DNA from 3 places in the Pseudomonas sp. Soil_N_39 genome. Region 3 is predicted to be linked to each of the others. Evidence: predicted binding sites of a transcription regulator. Region 3 holds the regulator's gene; each other region holds the start of a gene.
What was found. Region 3 encodes FliA, which starts transcription of late flagellar genes. Its sites were predicted from a motif close to CTAAAGTTTNNNNNNNNNNNGCCGNTAA; they were not measured.

Region 1: a site for FliA is predicted at 3,489-3,516, ahead of AC3A5O_RS19530 (methyl-accepting chemotaxis protein). Genes of this name have one in related genera too.
Region 2: a site for FliA is predicted at 2,326-2,353, ahead of AC3A5O_RS03575 (methyl-accepting chemotaxis protein). Genes of this name have one in related genera too.

What each region holds. Positions count from the first base shown of each region.
Region 1 is NZ_JBDGLI010000013.1:90,433-96,383, reverse strand. Features, by position in the region: gene pvdQ (bifunctional acylase PvdQ) at 113-2,461, opposite strand; gene AC3A5O_RS19540 (fe2+ zn2+ uptake regulation protein) at 2,758-3,138, shown strand; gene AC3A5O_RS19535 (hypothetical protein) at 3,148-3,336, opposite strand; gene AC3A5O_RS19530 (methyl-accepting chemotaxis protein) at 3,575-5,569, shown strand; gene AC3A5O_RS19525 (DUF411 domain-containing protein) at 5,803-5,951, shown strand, end outside.
Region 2 is NZ_JBDGLI010000002.1:284,375-290,325, forward strand. Features, by position in the region: gene AC3A5O_RS03565 (NorM family multidrug efflux MATE transporter) at 1-1,197, opposite strand, end outside; gene AC3A5O_RS03570 (LysR substrate-binding domain-containing protein) at 1,356-2,276, shown strand; gene AC3A5O_RS03575 (methyl-accepting chemotaxis protein) at 2,463-4,439, shown strand; gene AC3A5O_RS03580 (aldose 1-epimerase family protein) at 4,768-5,951, shown strand, end outside.
Region 3 is NZ_JBDGLI010000005.1:159,527-165,477, forward strand. Features, by position in the region: gene flhF (flagellar biosynthesis GTPase FlhF) at 1-1,135, shown strand, start outside; gene fleN (flagellar synthesis regulator FleN) at 1,251-2,081, shown strand; gene fliA (RNA polymerase sigma factor FliA) at 2,078-2,821, shown strand; gene AC3A5O_RS10015 (chemotaxis response regulator CheY) at 2,988-3,359, shown strand; gene AC3A5O_RS10020 (protein phosphatase CheZ) at 3,378-4,163, shown strand; gene AC3A5O_RS10025 (chemotaxis protein CheA) at 4,194-5,951, shown strand, end outside.

The sequences.
Region 1 (5,951 bases), on a different contig from region 3:
TTCCCAAACGCCAAAAATCTCCTGTGGGAGCAGAGCTTGCTCGCGATGACGGAGGGTCAACCTGCATCCATTTTGAATGTGACGGCCCCTTCGCCTGCAAGTACAACAGCGATTATTGCGTCGCCACCCTGCCCGCCTCATCGCGCTCACGGATAATCACAGCCTGATAGTCCGGATCGGCCTTGATCTGCTGTTCGGTGAAGGGCAGCACACTCCACTGTTTCTGCGAAAACGCCTGGGTCTGGTCGGCCGAATAAGGTGAAGCGGGGTCGCTGGAAATGGAGAACGCCAACAATCCCTGGGCTTGCGGACCTTTACCGTCAAACGTCACCACTTGCAGGTAACTGGTACCGCTGACCACCTCCCATTTGCCGTTCGCCCCCGGCACGCTCTGGATCGCGTTATAGATGCCCAACTCCCCGGGGCCGCCATGGATCGGCGTCTGTCGGCTGCCGCTGCTGGCCACCTGGACGTCTTGCCATCGGCTGTCCTTCGACAACCCCGCAACCTTCACCGCCGCAACCGAAGCCAACATGGCTTCGCGCACAGCCTTGAGCACCGGTGGTCGCTCGATCGCCAGGCCCCGCGGGGTGTGTTGCGGGTCTTTGGGATCGAACGCAACGCGCCACGAATCAGGCAGCGCCTGCAGCCGTTCCATGATCTGCTGGAAATGTACGAACCCCACACCGCTGTTCAGGCTGGCCTTGCGATCCCAGGCCTTGAGGCTGGCGCAGGCCTCGGCCAATGCCGACGCATCGGGCCCCAGGTCACCGGCGCAAACGCCGAGCAGGTCCGGCATCACCTGGTCAGCCAGGTACACCTGATCGTCCATGACCATCCGCTGCAAATCCTCCACCTTCACCGGCCCGGCCTTGGCCAACTGGCCCAACCGCTGCAGCGCAAAACGCGCCCGCAGGCCCAGCGGCTGGCCTTGCTGGCTGATCACCGGGGAATAGCCGGACAACGGCTGCGCAGGGTTGACCATCCAGGCCGAATCGTTGGAGTTCTGCACGTAATCGCGGCGCAGCAACTGCGGGAGCTTGTCGGCGGCATAAATACCCTTTTGCACCGCTTTGGAATCGCTGCCCCAGGCGCATTCGCTGCGACTGCCATCCAGCACGATCAGCTGCAATCCGGCCCGGGGGTCACTGCACCGGGCCAGTTTGTCGGCGTCGACGTTCGGCACCACCGACACGTTCATGTAGAGGCTTTGCCCCTGGTCGTCCACCGCCAGGGTATTGACCCAGGGAATACCCTGAATCTTATGGACGGCGTCCTGCAAATCCTTGAGCGTGACGGCCTTGTTCATGGCGTACCACTGGGCCAGCACACGATCGTTTTCCAGGTTCGCATCCCGCAGGCTGTAGGCGAATCGGTTGTCCCAGTCCAGCCGGCCGGGCCATTGCACGATCGGGCCGAACTGCGAGCCATAGACCACGCGGGAAACCGTCTGCACCTGGCCGTCGGGTTGCTTGATGTCCACCGCGACCGTCTGCTGGCTCATCGGCACGGATTCGCCATCGAGCAGGTAGCGGGTCGGGTCTTTCGGGTCCAGTTGCAGCCGATACAAGGTGAAATGCTTTGAGCTGTCGACGGTGTGGGTCCAGGCCAGGTGTTGGCTGAAACCGATGTTGATCATCGGCAGGCCCGGCAGCGCCGCGCCCATGACGTCCAGCTTGCCGGGAATGGTCAGGTGCATCTGGTAGAAACGCATGCCGCCCACCCACGGAAAATGCGGGTTCGCCAGCAACATGCCGCGACCATTAAACGAGCGCTCACTGCCGATGGCCAGGGCATTGCTGCCGCGCTCCAGGGCAAAACGCTGCTGCCGGGTCGCGGCAGCGGCGAAACTCGCGGCCGGAGCAGTGGCGAGTGCCGTCGCCTGAGGCGGTTGTGCGCCAGCCAGAGCTTCGGCGAACTGGCCGACGCCGCCTTCCACCAACAAGCGACGGGTCAATTTGACCAGGTCCAGCGCGGTGATCGGCCGCACCCACTCACTGGCGCATTGCTCAGGCAGGCCCTTGGCCTTGCGCTCGGCCAACGCACGGTTGTAGCCCGCCGCATAGCCTTCAACCAGTTGTTGCACTTGAGGCGTCTGGGCCTGCCAGAAACCGGAGACCGCTTGCGGTGTGTTGAGCCAGCTGAAAAACAGATCGCTGGCGCGGTTCTCCCGCTGTTCGACCGTGACCTGCTCGGGCCCGAAGTAACGCGAGCGCTGAGCATTGACCGTGACGATCTCATTGGCCAGCAGGCACAGATTGTCCTGGGCGTAGGCATAACCGATGCCATAACCCAGTCCACGTTCGTCCTGGGCGCGGATATGTGGCACGCCAAACCGGGTGCGACGGATCTCGGCACTGGCCTGCTGTCCATCGTCCTGCGCATTGACCACGGGGCTGAGCCCGAGGGCGATCCCCAGAAAAGCGCCTGCAAGGCCAACCCTCGATAACTGCCCGGACATTCTCACGTTCACTCCTGATGAAAACTTCAGAGACCAGGACGGCTGCCGCTGCGCCAGTCGACAAACACTCGGCCCGCCTGGGAAATCACACGCCGCGTGCTGAACCGGAATGTGCCTACCTTGAAAACGAACCGGACGAAAAAAAATTAATGGCCTTGCGCCGCTTGAACACGGGGGTTTGACGAAGCGGGGGCAATTTTTTCACATCATCGTCCTCATGATTGCGCGTCCTCGTTCGTCCTATAACAGGAGAGTATTCGTGACCTTTTCTGATCAGGCTGGTAAGGAGTTTCTGCATGCGTAACGCGCAACTGCCCATGGAGGGCAAGCCAAGGCCAACCGGCGTCTCGCTGAACGCCACTCACCGTGAATTCGACAGGCCGCCAGAGCGCGGCGGCAATGACCACATCAGGCGCCTGCTCAAGAGCTTCGGGCTCAGGACCAGCCTGATTCGTCTTAAAGTCATCGACGCGCTGCTCAAGGCCGCCCACGAAAACCGCTGCCTGGGTGTGCGTGGTGTGCACAGCCAGTTATTGGGGTTGGACATTCCGTTGTCCTTTCTCAGCGTGCGCGAGGTATTGAAGCGCCTGTGCAGCGAAGGGGTCGTGACCCTCAACGCCGATAAAAGCTACCGCCTGCACCCCAGCGCGATGGCCGTGCTCGAGGCCGAGGAATGAAGCCGGCGCTCAGGGCTTGACCTTGCGCCGCATTACGCCGTTGATCACCACCACGATGACCGCCACGGCAATGGCGATGTATTGAAACAACTGCTCGCTGATCATGCCCTTGCCCTGCATCCAGGACAGCCCCAGCATGATAGCCAGGACGACGAGGACGATCAGAATCGAGTATTTCAAACGTTGTGAATGAGTCATTGCCAATTTCCTGAATGTATCCGTTCTGTATCCGAAGGCTTGTCAAGTCCGCACCCTATCGCCTGGATGACGGGTTGCCGACGGCCCCCATGGTACAGCCGAAGGCGTGTCTTCGTGCAATCCACTCGTTCTATCCCTCGACCAACTGACCTCTAAAGCTGCGTCCTCCCAGGCCGATATAGTCAGGACTGCCCATCCGCCTGCTCCAGAAAGTCGCCTTCGTGCAAGGACTTCCCACATGCCTTCATTCCGAACTATTCAGGCACGCTACACCCTGTTTCTGGTTATTTTCATGCTGGTGCTGTCCCTCCTGACGGTGGTGGGCATCAGTTATCTGGTCGCGCCCAAGCTGCGCCACACCGAGGAGCAAGTGGTCCTGAACCGCATCGCCGAGGTTGCCGAGCAGATCCAGGGCGAATTGAACAAGGTACAGGCGCAGCAACGCAGCATCACCCAGACCATCCCGCTGCTCGACAGCGATGCCATCGACAAAGTGTTGCCGGGGCTGGTGGATCAGTACGGCGAGTTGAAAGTCTTCGGCGGCGGGATCTGGCCCTTGCCCAACCAGCGGGCCGAGGGACGCAGCAAGTTCAGCACGTTCTGGCACCGCGACGCGTCCGGCAAACTGGTGGTCAATACCTTCTGGAACAGTGACGCCGCGCCCAACTATTACGAACAACCCTGGCACAAGGGCGGCATGGCCACTCCACCTGGCAAATGCGCCTGGGCTGCGGCCTATAAAGATGACGCCAGCGCCGAACCGCGCACCAACTGCGCCATGGCCATCCAGAAAAACGGCGTGCCTTACGGCGTGTCCACCATCGACGTGACCCTGGGCTTCTTCAATGAGCTGGTGGCACGCAAGGAAGCCGACCTGAGCGCCGAGATGCTGATCGTCGAAGGCGACGGCAAGATCATCAGCAACAGTTCGCGCATCAGCGGGCCGATCGTGCTGAAGAACATCAGCGAACTGGCGGCCACCTCGCCATTCGCCGCCCAGGTCAAGGCGGGCCTGGCCCAGCGCGACCAGCCGTTGCAGCGGGTCGAGTTCGACAACAAGGGCGAGGCCAGCACCTTCTTCATGCGCCCTATCGAAGGTTCGCCGTGGTTCCTGGCCACCGCATTGCCGACCCGCCTGATCACCGCCCAGCGCGACGATGTACTGAGCACGTTGAGCCTGCTGCAGATCCCGATGGTGATCCTGCTGGTCTTGATGCAGCTCTACGCGATCCGCCAGTTGACTAATCGCATGAAGGTGCTCAAAGGCAACATCGACGCCTTGTCCACCGGCGATGCCGACCTGACCCGACGCATCACCATCCGGGCCGAGGATGAATTGGGGGCGATTGGTCATTCGGTCAACCGCTTCATCGCTTACCTGCAAGGCATGATCGGTGAAGTCACTCAGGCCACCGGCGCCATGGCGTCGAGCCTGGGCGATCTGCAACGGACCTCGGCCCATACCAGCGAAATCCTGATGCGCCACGCCTCGGAAACCGACCAGACCGTGACCGCCATCACCCAGATGAGCTCTACGGCTGAAAGCGTCGCGCAAAACGCGGCCGAGACTGCGGCGTTCACCCAACGCGCCAACGAGCATGCCGATCGCTCCCGCGTCGTGGTCGGTGAGGCCTCCAGCAGTGTGGTGGCGTTGATCGATGAAGTCGCCAGCGCCACCCGCAAGGTCGAGAGCATGCAACAAGACGCCCAGCGCATCACCGAGATCCTGGGCGTGATCGGCGCCATCGCCGGGCAGACCAACCTGCTGGCGCTCAACGCCGCTATTGAGGCTGCCCGTGCCGGGGAGCAAGGCCGTGGTTTTGCCGTGGTGGCCGACGAAGTCCGCGCTCTCGCCGCCCGTACCCAGGCCAGTACCTCGGAAATCAACGAAATGCTGACCCGCCTGACCCAAGGCGTGAGTTCGTCGGTCTCGGCCATGGAAAACACCCAGGCCAGTTGCCAGTCGGCGGCCGATGCGACCTCCCGAGTCAACTCGGGCCTGGACGAAATGGCCGGCTCGGTCAGCCAGATCAACAGCCTCAGCACCCAGATCGCTACGGCCGCCGAGCAACAGAGCGCGGTGACCGAGGAGATCAATCGCAGCATGGTGCAAATCCGCCACATGGTGGAGGAACTGGTGGAAAGTGGCCTGGCCAGCGAGGCCAACACCCGGCAACTGCTGGACGCCAATAGTCGGGTGAATACGATCATGGGGCGGTTCAAGGTGCGCTGAAGCGTCTCCATTCACCTGTGTCAGATCTGTGGGAGCAAAGCTTGCTCGCGATAGAGTCGGATCAGCTGCAAGATTGTGACTGACAAACCGCTATCGCGAGCAAGCTCGCTCCCACAAGACTGCGTTCGTCCTTCCAGCCTGACAATTGTGTAATCCCCGCCTCAGCCCCCTGTCAGCTTGCCCTCGCTACTCTGTTATCCTCCCTCCAAACCGTTCGACAAGAGACCTCCTTCATGGCCAACCCCCTGCACCTGCTCGCCTTGAGCGCCCTGTTCATGACTACCTTGGCCCAGGCCGCCGAACCCGTCACCATCGATGTGCACCGCGACGCCAATTGCGGCTGCTGCAAGAAGTGGATCTCGCATCTGCAAGAAAACGGCTT
Region 2 (5,951 bases), on a different contig from region 3:
GCAACCCAGGCCCACCAGAAAGGTGGTCTTGGCGTCCTTGAGCCCGCGAATGCAACCCATGGCGATGGTTTGCGTGCCGTCGAACAGCTCGAACCACGCCGCCACCGCCAACAGGCTCACGGCCAGGTTGATCACATCGCGGAACGCCGGGTCGTCGTGGTCCAGGAACAAACCGATCAATTGATGGGGCAATAGCCAGAACACCATGGCAAACGCCAGCATCGCGGCCGCGCCAAAACCAATGCCGACTCGACCGGCCAGACGCGCCATCAACAGCTGCCCGGCGCCGTAGTGCTGGCCGATGCGCATGGTGATGGCATAGGACATCCCGGCCGGCACCATGAACGCCACCGAGACGATTTGCAGGGCGATCTGGTGGGCCGCCAACGGCGTGCTGCCCATGGTGCCCATGCACAGCGCGGCGAACGCGAACAGCCCGACTTCCACTGCGTACGTGCCGCCAATCGGCAGACCCAGGCGCCACAGTTCCTTGAGGTATTGGCGATTGGGCCGCGACAGGCCATCAAGCAGCGGATAGGCACGGTAGGCCGGGTGCCGATGGATGTGCCAGGCCAGCGCCAGGGCCATGCAATTGGCGACGATGGCCGTGACCAGGCCGATGCCCATCAAGCCGAGTTTCGGCAGGCCGAACATGCCGGTAATGAGCGCGTAGTTGAGCAGGAAGTTGGCCACCGTGCCGCCCAGGCTGATCACCATGACCGGCGTGGCCCGGCCGATGGCGCTGGTGAAGCCGCGCAGGGCCATGAAGCTCAGGTAGCCGGGCAGGGCGAACGGCAGCGCAAGCAGGAACTGTCCGGCGGACAGCACGTTGGTTTCGGTCTGGCCGAACATCAGCAGCACGGGCTTGAGGTTCCACAGCAGCAACCCGGCCATCAACGCCATCAACCAGGCCAGCCAAAGCCCGGCCTGGGTCAGCCGGGTGGCGCCTTCGACATCGCCCGCGCCCTGGCGGATCGCGACCAGGGTGCCCACCGCGGCGATCACGCCGATGCAGAAGATCGACACGAACGAATAGGTGGCCGCCCCGAGCCCGCCACCGGCGAGGGCTTCAGGGCTCAGGCGCGCCATCATCACAGTGTCGGTCAGCACCATCAGCATGTGCGCCAACTGCGAGGCGATCAACGGCCCCGCCAGCCGCAGGATGGCCCAGAGTTCGGTACGCACCGGATGCTGCATGATCATCACGCTCCATGTTTAAACAAGGCAGTAAAGCGACGATTCTCGGCGCTCTCGGCGGATTGCACAAAAGGATAAAAAAGATCGCTGGCATGATTAAAACTCATGCTGGACGGGTTTCTGGTAGGGTTTGCAGACCACGCCATGGAGCTTTTGCGATGCCCCGTCGTCTTCCTCCTCTCTATGCGTTGCGGGCATTCGAAGCCGCGGCGCGCTACAGCTCGTTCACCCGGGCCGCCGAAGAACTGTCGATCACCCAGAGCGCCGTCAGCCGGCACATTCGCACGCTGGAGGATCACTTTGCCTGCCGGCTGTTCCAGCGCAGCGGCCGCAACCTGCAATTGACCGAGGCGGCGCGATTGTTGTTGCCGGGCGTGCGGGAGGGCTTCATGGCGCTGGAGCGGGCCTGCCACACCTTGCATGGCGAAGACGGCATCCTGCGCATGAAAGCGCCTTCCACGTTGACCATGCGCTGGTTGTTGGCGCGCCTGAGTCGCTTCCGGCATTTGCAGCCCGGCAACGAGGTGCAACTGACCAGTGCCTGGATGGACATCGATTCGGTGGACTTCAACGTCGAGCCCTTCGATTGCGCCGTATTGCTGGGCAACGGGCATTTTCCGGCGGACTGGGAGGCCAGTTTGCTGTTCCCCGAGGAATTGATCCCGGTGGGTGCGCCGAACCTGTTGAACGATCAGCCTTGGGATGTGGCGCGGTTGGCCAGTGCTGAACTGCTGCATCCGACGCCGGATCGCCGGGACTGGCGCAACTGGCTGCAACGCATGGGCCTGTCCGACAAGGTCTCGCTCAAGGGGGGGCAGGTGTTCGATACCCTGGAGCTGGGCATGATCGCTGCGGCGCGTGGCTATGGGGTTTCCATGGGCGACTTGTTGATGGTGGCCGAGGACGTTGCCCAGGGACGCTTGAGCCTGCCCTGGCCGACGGCTGTCGCCAGCGGTGAGCACTATTACCTGGTCTGGCCGAAAACCCGGCCGGGAGGTGAACGTTTGCGCCGGCTCAGCGACTTCCTCCAAGGCGAGGTCAAGGCCATGCAACTGCCCGATGTACAGCGCCTGGGCTGAAACGTTGAAGTTGGCGTGCTAGCCACTTGGCATTAATCCGTCCAAACCGCTCAAGTATTTGGCGTTGCCGCCGAATCCGTGAAGATGGAACCCTCGTTCAGAAAGGGTCTACTCACACCTCACCCGAATAAAATGCCGAGCGTGCGACGTGATCAGGATGATCCGGTCTCTCGGCCAGGAGCCGTCATGTCTCAACCCCGTGCCCGGATCGCCTCACAGCTAGGCCTTGCCCTCGCCGTGATACTGGCGATCGTGATCTCCGGCAGTACCGTCTTCGCCTTGCGTTCGCTGGACACTGCCAACCTTGCCACCCGTGAAGAGCACTTGGCCAGCGAAGCGCGCCTGATGGCCGACCAGCTCAATACCTTCCACAGCACCCTGCGCGAGAGCACTCAGCGCTTGGCCGGTCTGTTCGAAAAGCGCTTCAGCGCGGGCCTGAGTGTGCATCCGGACCAGCCGGTGACGGTGGCGGGCGTACAAACTCCAGGCTTGAACCTGGGCAGCGAAGTGTTGAACAACAACTTCAAGGAAGTGGACGAGTTCAAGGCGATGACCGCCGGGGTGGCCACAGTCTTCGTGCGCAGCGGCGACGATTTCATCCGCGTCAGTACCTCGGTCAGTAAACAGGACGGTACACGGGCCATCGGCACCGTGCTTGACCGCGCCGGCCCGGCCTACGGCCCGGTGATCAGTGGGCAGAGCTACATTGGTCGGGCCCTGCTTTTCGGACGCTTCTACATGTCGCAGTACACGCCTGTACGCGACAGCAGCGGCAAGATCATTGCCGTGTTGTACGTAGGCTTCGATTACACCGACGCGCAGAACGCGCAGTTCGAAAACCTCAAGCGCTTCCGCATCGGCCAGACCGGTTCCCTGGCGCTGCTGGACGAACAAAACAAATGGCTGGTGCCGCCCGCCGGCGTGCAGGCGCTGGACAACGCTACCGCGGCCATCACCGGCTTGATCAAAAAGCCGGGCAAGGGCGCGTTCTGGGCCGATACCGCCGAAGATTTCTACAGCGTTGCCGTACCGTTCGAGGGGGGGCCGTGGGCGGTGGTGGCGAGCATGCCGAAAACCGAGATCCGCGCCGTGACCTGGAGCGTCGGTATGCAACTGGCCATCGGCAGCCTGCTGGCGATGCTGTTGGCGGTCGGTTCGGCGATGTGGTTGTTGCGCAGCAAACTGGCACCGCTGGGGGATCTGGTGCGCCAGGCCGAGGCGTTGGGCGCCGGCGACCTGAGCGTGCGCCTGAATGTGTCGAGCCATGACGAAATCGGTCAGTTGGCCCGTGCCTTCAACCAGATGAGCCAGGCCCTGTCGACCATGGTCGAGCACATCCGCAAGGCCTCCCAGGAGGTCAACAGCCGCGCCCAGGCCCTGTCCGGGTTGTCCAGCGGAGCGTACGAAGGCATGGAACAGCAGTCCGGCGAGATCACCAGCATGGCTGGCGCCGTGGAGGAGTTCAGTGCGACCTCCTTGAACATTGCCGACAACATGGGCAACACCGAGCGCCTGGCCCAGGAAAACGCCCAGCAAACCCGCATTGGTCGGACCTCGATGGATGAAGCGTCGTCCTCCCTGGAGCAAATCGCCGGCGCGCTGAACAGCACGGCCACGGTCATCAATACCCTGGGCCAGCGGTCCCAGGAAATCGGCGGCATCGTGGGGGTCATTACCTCGATTGCCGAGCAGACCAACCTGTTGGCCTTGAACGCGGCCATTGAAGCTGCCCGCGCCGGCGAGCAGGGCCGTGGTTTCGCCGTGGTGGCCGATGAAGTCCGCAGCCTGGCGTCCCGCACCCGCCAGGCCACGGACGAAATCTCCAGCATGATCAACAGCATCCAGCAGGAAACCGGCAATGCCATCAGCACGATGGAGCAGGGCAATTTGTTGATGCAGGAAGGTCTGTCGCGCAACGCCAATGTGGCCTCGGCCCTGGCGCGCATCGACGAGCAGAGCCGCTCGGCTGGCCAGCAATTCGCGGCGATCACCACCGCCACCCAGGAACAAAGCAGCACCGCAACCCTGCTCAGCAGCAACCTGCAGAGCATTGCCATGGCCAACAGTGAACAGCGCCAAGTGGTCTCGAACCTGGCCCTCACTGCCAAGGAGCTGGAAAAACTGGCCCAGGACCTGCGCCAAGAGGTTGATCGGTTCCGCTGAGGCTTCCTGTCACAAGCCCGCTCCCAGAGATTCCCTGTGGGAGCGAGCTTGCTCGCGAAGGCGGCTTTCCAGCCACACCCCTGCCAGCTGACTCACCGCCATCACGAGCATTCACCACCGTCCTCTCAGCTCAACGCTGAACCTCAAGCCAATCCCTCGCCACGGGTTCTGGGTTGTCCGAGCTGACGTCATCGCGAGCAAGCTCGCTCCCACAAAAAGCTGTCGATCGTGTAGTCGTGCTTTTTTAAGGTTATTGCTGTTTTTAAGCTTGCTGAAACGTTTCTTCAAGACTATAAAAACCGCACAACTCCAATAAAAGGTCGCGTCCATGACTCCGCTCAAACTCCTCGTTACCCTTGGCGCCCTGGGCGCTGCTTCCCAGGCGATGGCTTGGGATTACGTCCTGCTGGACACCGATAAAGCCGCCCAACCCTGGCAAATCACCAGCCAGCAACTCGGCGTGAAGACCGACAAGCCCTTTTCCGTGACGATGCGCACCCTGCACGGCGGCCGGCAGGAAGGCGTCAGCGTGGTCGACATCGACAACGGCACCCTGAAGCTTTCAGTCGTCCCGACCCGTGGCATGAACGTGCTGCAGGCGTCGGTCGGTGATGTGCGCATGGGTTGGGATTCGCCCGTCAAGGAAGTGGTCAACCCGGCGTTCATCGAGCTCAACGGCCGAGGCGGGTTGGGCTGGCTCGAAGGCTTCAACGAGCTGGTTACCCGCTGCGGCTACGAATGGGTCGGCCATCCCGGCATGGACAACGGCGAGCTGCTGACCCTGCATGGTCGCGCCGCCAATATCCCCGCCAACAAAGTCACCTTGCACATCGATGAAAAACCACCCTACGCCATCACCCTGCAAGGCGAGTTGAAGGAGCAGGCGTTCAAGAAGGTCGATTTCTCGGTGCAAACCGAACTGGTCACCGAGCCCGGCAGCGTGACGTTCGCGCTCAACGACACGCTGACCAACAACGGCGATTACCCGAAGGAATACCAAGCGCTCTACCACAGCAATTTCAGCACGCCTTTCCTGGAGCAAGGCGCTCGTTTCGCGGCCCCGGTCAAGCAGGTCTCGCCGTTCAACGACAAAGCCAAGGGCGATTTGCCTGATTGGCAAACCTACCGGGCCCCGACCAAGGATTACGACGAAACCGTTTATAACGTCGTGCCCTACGCCGACGCCAAGGGCGACACTCTCACCGTGCTGCACAACAAGGCCGGCAGCCTCGGGGTATCGGTAGGCTTCAACACCAGCACGCTGCCCGTATTCTCCCTGTGGAAAAACACCGATACCCAAGGCCAGGGCTACGTGACCGGGTTGGAGCCAGGCACCAGTTTTTCCTATAACCGCCGCTATCAGCGCCCCCTGGGCCTGGTGCCCACGATCGGGCCGAAGGAGCACAAGCAATTCCAGATCCATTACAGCCTGTTGGCGGATAAGGGCGCTGTGGATAAGGCGCTCAAGCGCATCGATGCGATCCAGAACGGTCAAAAAACCGAGGTACGGCA
Region 3 (5,951 bases):
CAGCGCCCAGGCCGAACTGAGCCTGCGCAGCAGCGAAGGCGAGGGTGCCGCGGGCACCAATCGTCAATTGTTCGCCGGTCAGCCGCTGACCGCCGGCCTGCCCTTGACCGCCGCCGAACCGCTAATGGAGCAGGCCCAGGCCGAACCGCGTCGTCCGGAACCGGCTCCCGCCGCGCCTGCCCGCGGGGTCGATCCGCGCGCCCTGGACTCGATGCGCTTTGAACTCAACAGCCTGCGCGAGCTGATGGAAGTCCAGCTCGGCTCCCTGGCCTGGAACCAGCTGCAAGGCAGCCGTCCGGCCCAGGCCAACCTGTGGCGTCGCCTGCAACGCATCGGCCTGTCCGGCCCGTTGTCCCGGGACCTGCTGGCGCTGATCAATGGTATCGAAGAACCGCGCCAGGCTTGGCGCATGTTGCTGGCGCACCTGGCGCGGATGATCTCCACGCCGGAAGTCGAGCCACTGGAAGAGGGCGGAGTGATTGCCATGGTCGGTCCTGCCGGCATGGGCAAGACCACCACCCTGGCCAAGCTCGCCGCCCGTTATGTACTCAAGTACGGCGCCCAGAGCATCGCCCTGGTGAGCATGGACAGTTTCCGCATCGGTGCCCAGGAACAACTCAAGACCCTGGGCCGGATCCTCAATGTGTCGGTGACCCATGTGGATCCGGGCCAATCCCTGGCCCAGGCGCTGGAGCCGTTGCTGCGCAAACGCGTTGTGCTGATCGATACCGCGGGCCTGCAAGCCAGCGATCCAGCCCTGCGCATGCAGCTCGAAAGCCTGGCCGGACGCGGTATCAAGTCAAAAAATTATCTCGTGTTGGCAACCACCAGCCAGAAACAGGTTCTAACCGCCGCATACCACAGCTACAAACGCTGCGGACTGGCCGGCTGCATCCTGACTAAGCTGGACGAAACGGCAAGCCTGGGCGAGGTGTTGAGCCTGGCGATCGGTCATGAACTGCCGGTGGCCTACCTGACCGATGGGCCGCGGATCCCGGATGATTTGCATCTGCCGCGCCGTCATCAACTGGTCAGTCGTGCCGTGAGTGTGCAAATGCAGGAAGAACCCAGCGAAGAAGCCATGGCTGACATGTTCGCTGACATCTACCACAGCCCGAGCAAGCAGGTCGGCTGAGGTAATCATGAATATTTTTTGTACCTACATCGATGGTCTGCCATGCATTGTTCCTTATGCGAACGCGCAGCCAGTAATGTGGCCTCCGTCTAAGAAGACAAGGTAAAGAACGAACATGGGCAGCATGCATCCCGTACAGGTGATCGCGGTGACCGGCGGCAAAGGTGGCGTCGGGAAGACTAACGTGTCAGTGAACTTGTCCCTGGCTCTGGCAGAGCTTGGCCGACGGGTCATGCTGCTGGACGCCGACCTGGGCCTGGCGAACGTCGACGTGCTGCTGGGGCTTACCCCCAAACGCACCCTGGCGGACGTGATCGAAGGCCGCTGCGAACTGCGCGACGTGCTGTTGCAGGGGCCAGGCGGGATTCGTATCGTGCCGGCTGCCTCCGGCACCCAGAGCATGGTTCACCTGACCCCAGCCCAACACGCGGGCCTGATCCAGGCTTTCAGCGACATCGGCGACAACCTCGATGTGCTGGTGATCGATACCGCGGCCGGCATTGGCGACTCGGTCGTCAGTTTCGTGCGCGCCGCCCAGGAAGTGCTGCTGGTGGTCTGCGACGAACCGACGTCCATCACCGACGCCTACGCCCTGATCAAACTGCTGAACCGCGACTATGGCATGAACCGCTTCCGCGTCCTGGCCAACATGGCCCAGAGCCCGCAGGAAGGACGCAACCTGTTCGCCAAGTTGACCAAGGTCACCGATCGCTTCCTGGACGTCGCCCTGCAATACGTCGGCGCGGTGCCTTACGACGAAAGCGTGCGCAAGGCCGTCCAGAAGCAACGTGCCGTCTATGAAGCCTTTCCACGTTCCAAATGCGCGCTGGCGTTCAAGGCGATCGCCCAGAAGGTCGATACCTGGCCATTGCCGGCCAATCCTCGCGGGCATCTGGAGTTTTTCGTCGAACGTCTTGTGCAACAAACAGCAGGGCCCGTGCTATGACAGCCAGCGGTTACAACCATCTCTACAAAAAATCGGCACGGGACGCCCAATACGAATTGATCGAGCGTTATGCGCCACTGGTCAAGCGTATCGCCTACCACTTGCTGGCGCGGTTGCCGGCCAGTGTCCAGGTCGAGGACTTGATCCAGGCCGGCATGATCGGCCTGCTTGAAGTGTCGAACAAATACGACGCCAGCAAAGGCGCCAGTTTCGAGACCTATGCCGGTATTCGCATTCGCGGGGCGATGCTCGATGAAGTCCGCAAGGGCGATTGGGCGCCGCGTTCGGTGCACCGCAATACCCGCATGGTCAGTGACGCGATTCGGGCAATTGAAGCGAAAACCGGGCGTGACGCTAAAGATCACGAAGTTGCTGCCGAACTCCAGTTAAGTCTCGATGATTATTACGGGATTTTGAACGATACCTTGGGCAGCCGCCTGTTCAGTTTCGACGACCTGCTGCAGGACGGCGAACACGAAGGGCTGCACGAGGATGGCGCGAGTGCTCACATGGAGCCATCGCGTGACCTGGAAGATGAACGTTTCCAGAGCGCGCTGGCGGATGCGATTGCCAATTTGCCGGAGCGTGAGCGACTGGTCTTGGCGCTGTACTACGACGAAGAGCTGAACCTCAAGGAAATCGGTGAGGTCCTGGGGGTCAGCGAATCGCGGGTCAGCCAGTTACACAGCCAGTGCGCGGCCCGTTTGCGGGGGCGTTTGGGGGAGTGGCGAGCGCGTTGACAGGCAGTGTGGGGACACTGCGACGAGGCTGGCCTGGCAGGTACTGCGCCAGTCTCCATCCGTTGTGCTCCGGACCGTTGTCGAGTGTTGTGCCGGATTGATTGAAATGGCGCGTCCAGGTGCTGGGCGCGTTTAAGACTGCTTGGAGGTCGAATTGGACAAGAACATGAAAATCCTCATCGTTGATGACTTCTCAACGATGCGGCGGATCATAAAAAACCTGTTGCGTGACCTTGGGTTCACCAACACGGTCGAGGCGGATGATGGCGTCACAGCCATTCCGGTCCTCAACAGCGGGAGCATCGACTTTCTGGTGACTGACTGGAACATGCCCGGCATGACCGGTATCGACTTGTTGCGCCATGTGCGCGCCGACGAAAAGCTCAAGCATCTTCCGGTGCTGATGGTCACTGCCGAAGCCAAGCGCGAGCAGATCATCGAAGCGGCCCAGGCCGGTGTAAACGGCTATGTGGTCAAACCCTTCACGGCCCAGGCGTTGAAAGAGAAGATCGAAAAAATCTTCGAACGCATCGGTTAACTGCGCCACGGGGGAGCTATGGACAACGAATCTTCAATGGGCGATTTCGAATCGACCCTGAAAAAACATGCCCGCGAACTGGTCGACAGCCTTGAAAAAGGTCGCTTTGGCGATGCGGTTCAAATGATCCATGAGCTCAACCAGACCCGTGACCGCGGTCTGTATCAGGAAGTGGGCAAGCTCACGCGTGAACTGCACAGCGCGATTGTCAATTTCCAGATCGACCCGCACATGCCGCAGGCCGAGGAAGTCTCGCAGATCACCGACGCCACCGAGCGCCTGGGGTATGTGGTCAAGCTGACCGAGGCCGCGGCGAACCGCACCATGGACCTGGTGGAAAGTGCAACGCCGCTGGTCAACGGCCTGAGTGAAGAAGCCCAGGCCTTGAGCACCGACTGGGGCCGGTTCATGCGTCGCGAAGTCGGTGCTGAAGAGTTTCGGGAGCTGGCCCGTCGGGTCGACGGTTTCCTGGCGCGCAGCAGCACCGAGAACCGCGCCGTGGCAAGCAACCTCAACGACATTCTGCTGGCCCAGGACTATCAAGACCTGACCGGCCAGGTGATCAAGCGTGTGACCCAATTGGTCACCGAAGTGGAAAGCAACCTGCTCAAACTGGTGTTGATGGCCAGCCAGGTCGACCGCTTTGCAGGCATCGAACACGACCGTGAAGCGATGCTTGCTGAAAAAGATCCACAAAAACATCTCTCTCAGGGTGAAGGTCCGCAAATTCATGCCGATAAAAGAGAAGACGTTATGTCCGGTCAGGACGATGTGGACGATTTGCTGTCCAGCCTTGGATTCTGAGTTTTAGCCCTGTTTTAGGAGCAGCCATTAATGAGCTTCGGCGCCGATGAAGAGATCCTTCAGGATTTCCTGGTTGAGGCCGGCGAGATTCTAGAGCAACTGTCCGAACAGCTGGTCGAGCTGGAAAGCCGACCTGATGATGCGGATCTGCTCAATGCAATTTTTCGCGGTTTCCACACTGTAAAAGGAGGCGCCGGCTTCCTCCAGCTCAACGAGCTGGTGGAGTGCTGCCACATTGCCGAAAACGTGTTCGATATCCTGCGCAAGGGTGAGCGCCGCGTGGATTCGGAACTGATGGACGTGGTGCTCGAAGCGCTGGATGCGGTCAACAGCATGTTCAGTGAAGTGCGTGAGCGCTCGCCGATCACGGCTGCCACCCCCGAGCTGCTTGCCGCGCTATCGCGCCTGGCCGAGCCGCAATCGGCTGACGAAGCGGCGCCGATTGTCGAGGCGGTGGTTGAAGAGCCGGTCGCCGAAGAATCGGGCGACATCACCGATAACGAATTCGAACAGCTGCTGGACTCCCTGAATACCGTCAAGGCCCAGGCCGAGGCACCAGCCGCTCCGGCTGCACCTGCTGCGCAAGCCGCCGGTGGGGCGGCCAGCGATGAAATCACCGATGCCGAGTTCGAGTCGCTGCTCGACCAGCTTCACGGCAAGGGTCAGTTCGCGCCGGATGCGGTCGTTCCGCCGACGGCCCCGGCCGCCCCGAAAGCGGCGGGCGACAGCTCGGACATCACCGATGATGAATTCGAAGCCTTGCTCGACCAGTTGCATGGCAAGGGCACCTTTGCCGTTGACGCGCTGGATTCGGCCATCGCTTCGGCACCGACGCCGGCCAAGCCCGCCGCCGCTGCCGCGGGTAGCGACCTGATCAGCGACCAGGAATTCGAATCGCTGCTCGATGAGCTGCATGGCAAGGGTAAGTTCAGCGAAGTCGGTACGGCTGCCGCTGCGCCTGCTGCCGCTACCGTTGCGCCAGCGGCCAAGGCTGCGCCCAAACCCGCTGCCAAGGCACCGGAGCCCAAGGCCGAGCCCGCCAAGCCTGCCGCTGCCGCTGCTGCCCCGGCACCCGCCCGTGCTCCGGCGGCGGCGCCAGCGGAAAAACCAGCCAGCGAAGCCGAGACCACCGTTCGAGTCGACACCGCACGCCTGGACGAGATCATGAACATGGTCGGCGAATTGGTGCTGGTGCGTAACCGACTGGTGCGCCTGGGCCTCAACAGCCAGGACGAAGCCATGTCCAAAGCCGTGTCGAACCTCGACGTGGTCACGGCAGACCTGCAGACCGCGGTCATGAAGACCCGCATGCAGCCGATCAAGAAAGTCTTCGGGCGCTTCCCGCGCCTGGTTCGCGATCTGGCTCGCCAGCTCAAGAAAGAAATCAACCTGGAACTGGTGGGTGAAGAGACCGACCTCGACAAGAACCTTGTCGAAGCCCTGGCCGACCCGCTGGTCCACTTGGTGCGCAACGCGGTCGACCACGGCATCGAGTCGCCGGAAGAGCGCGAAGCCTCGGGCAAGGTCCGCAGCGGCAAGGTGATCCTGGCCGCCGAGCAGGAGGGCGACCACATCCTGCTGTCGATCTCCGACGACGGCAAAGGCATGGACCCGAATGTACTGCGTGCCATCGCGGTGAAACGCGGTGTGATGGACAAGGATGCGGCTGACCGTCTGAGCGAATCCGAGTGCTACAACCTGATCTTCGCCCCGGGGTTCTCGACCAAAACCGAGATTTCCGACGTGTCGGGCCGTGGTGTGGGCATGGATGTGGTGAAAACCAAGATT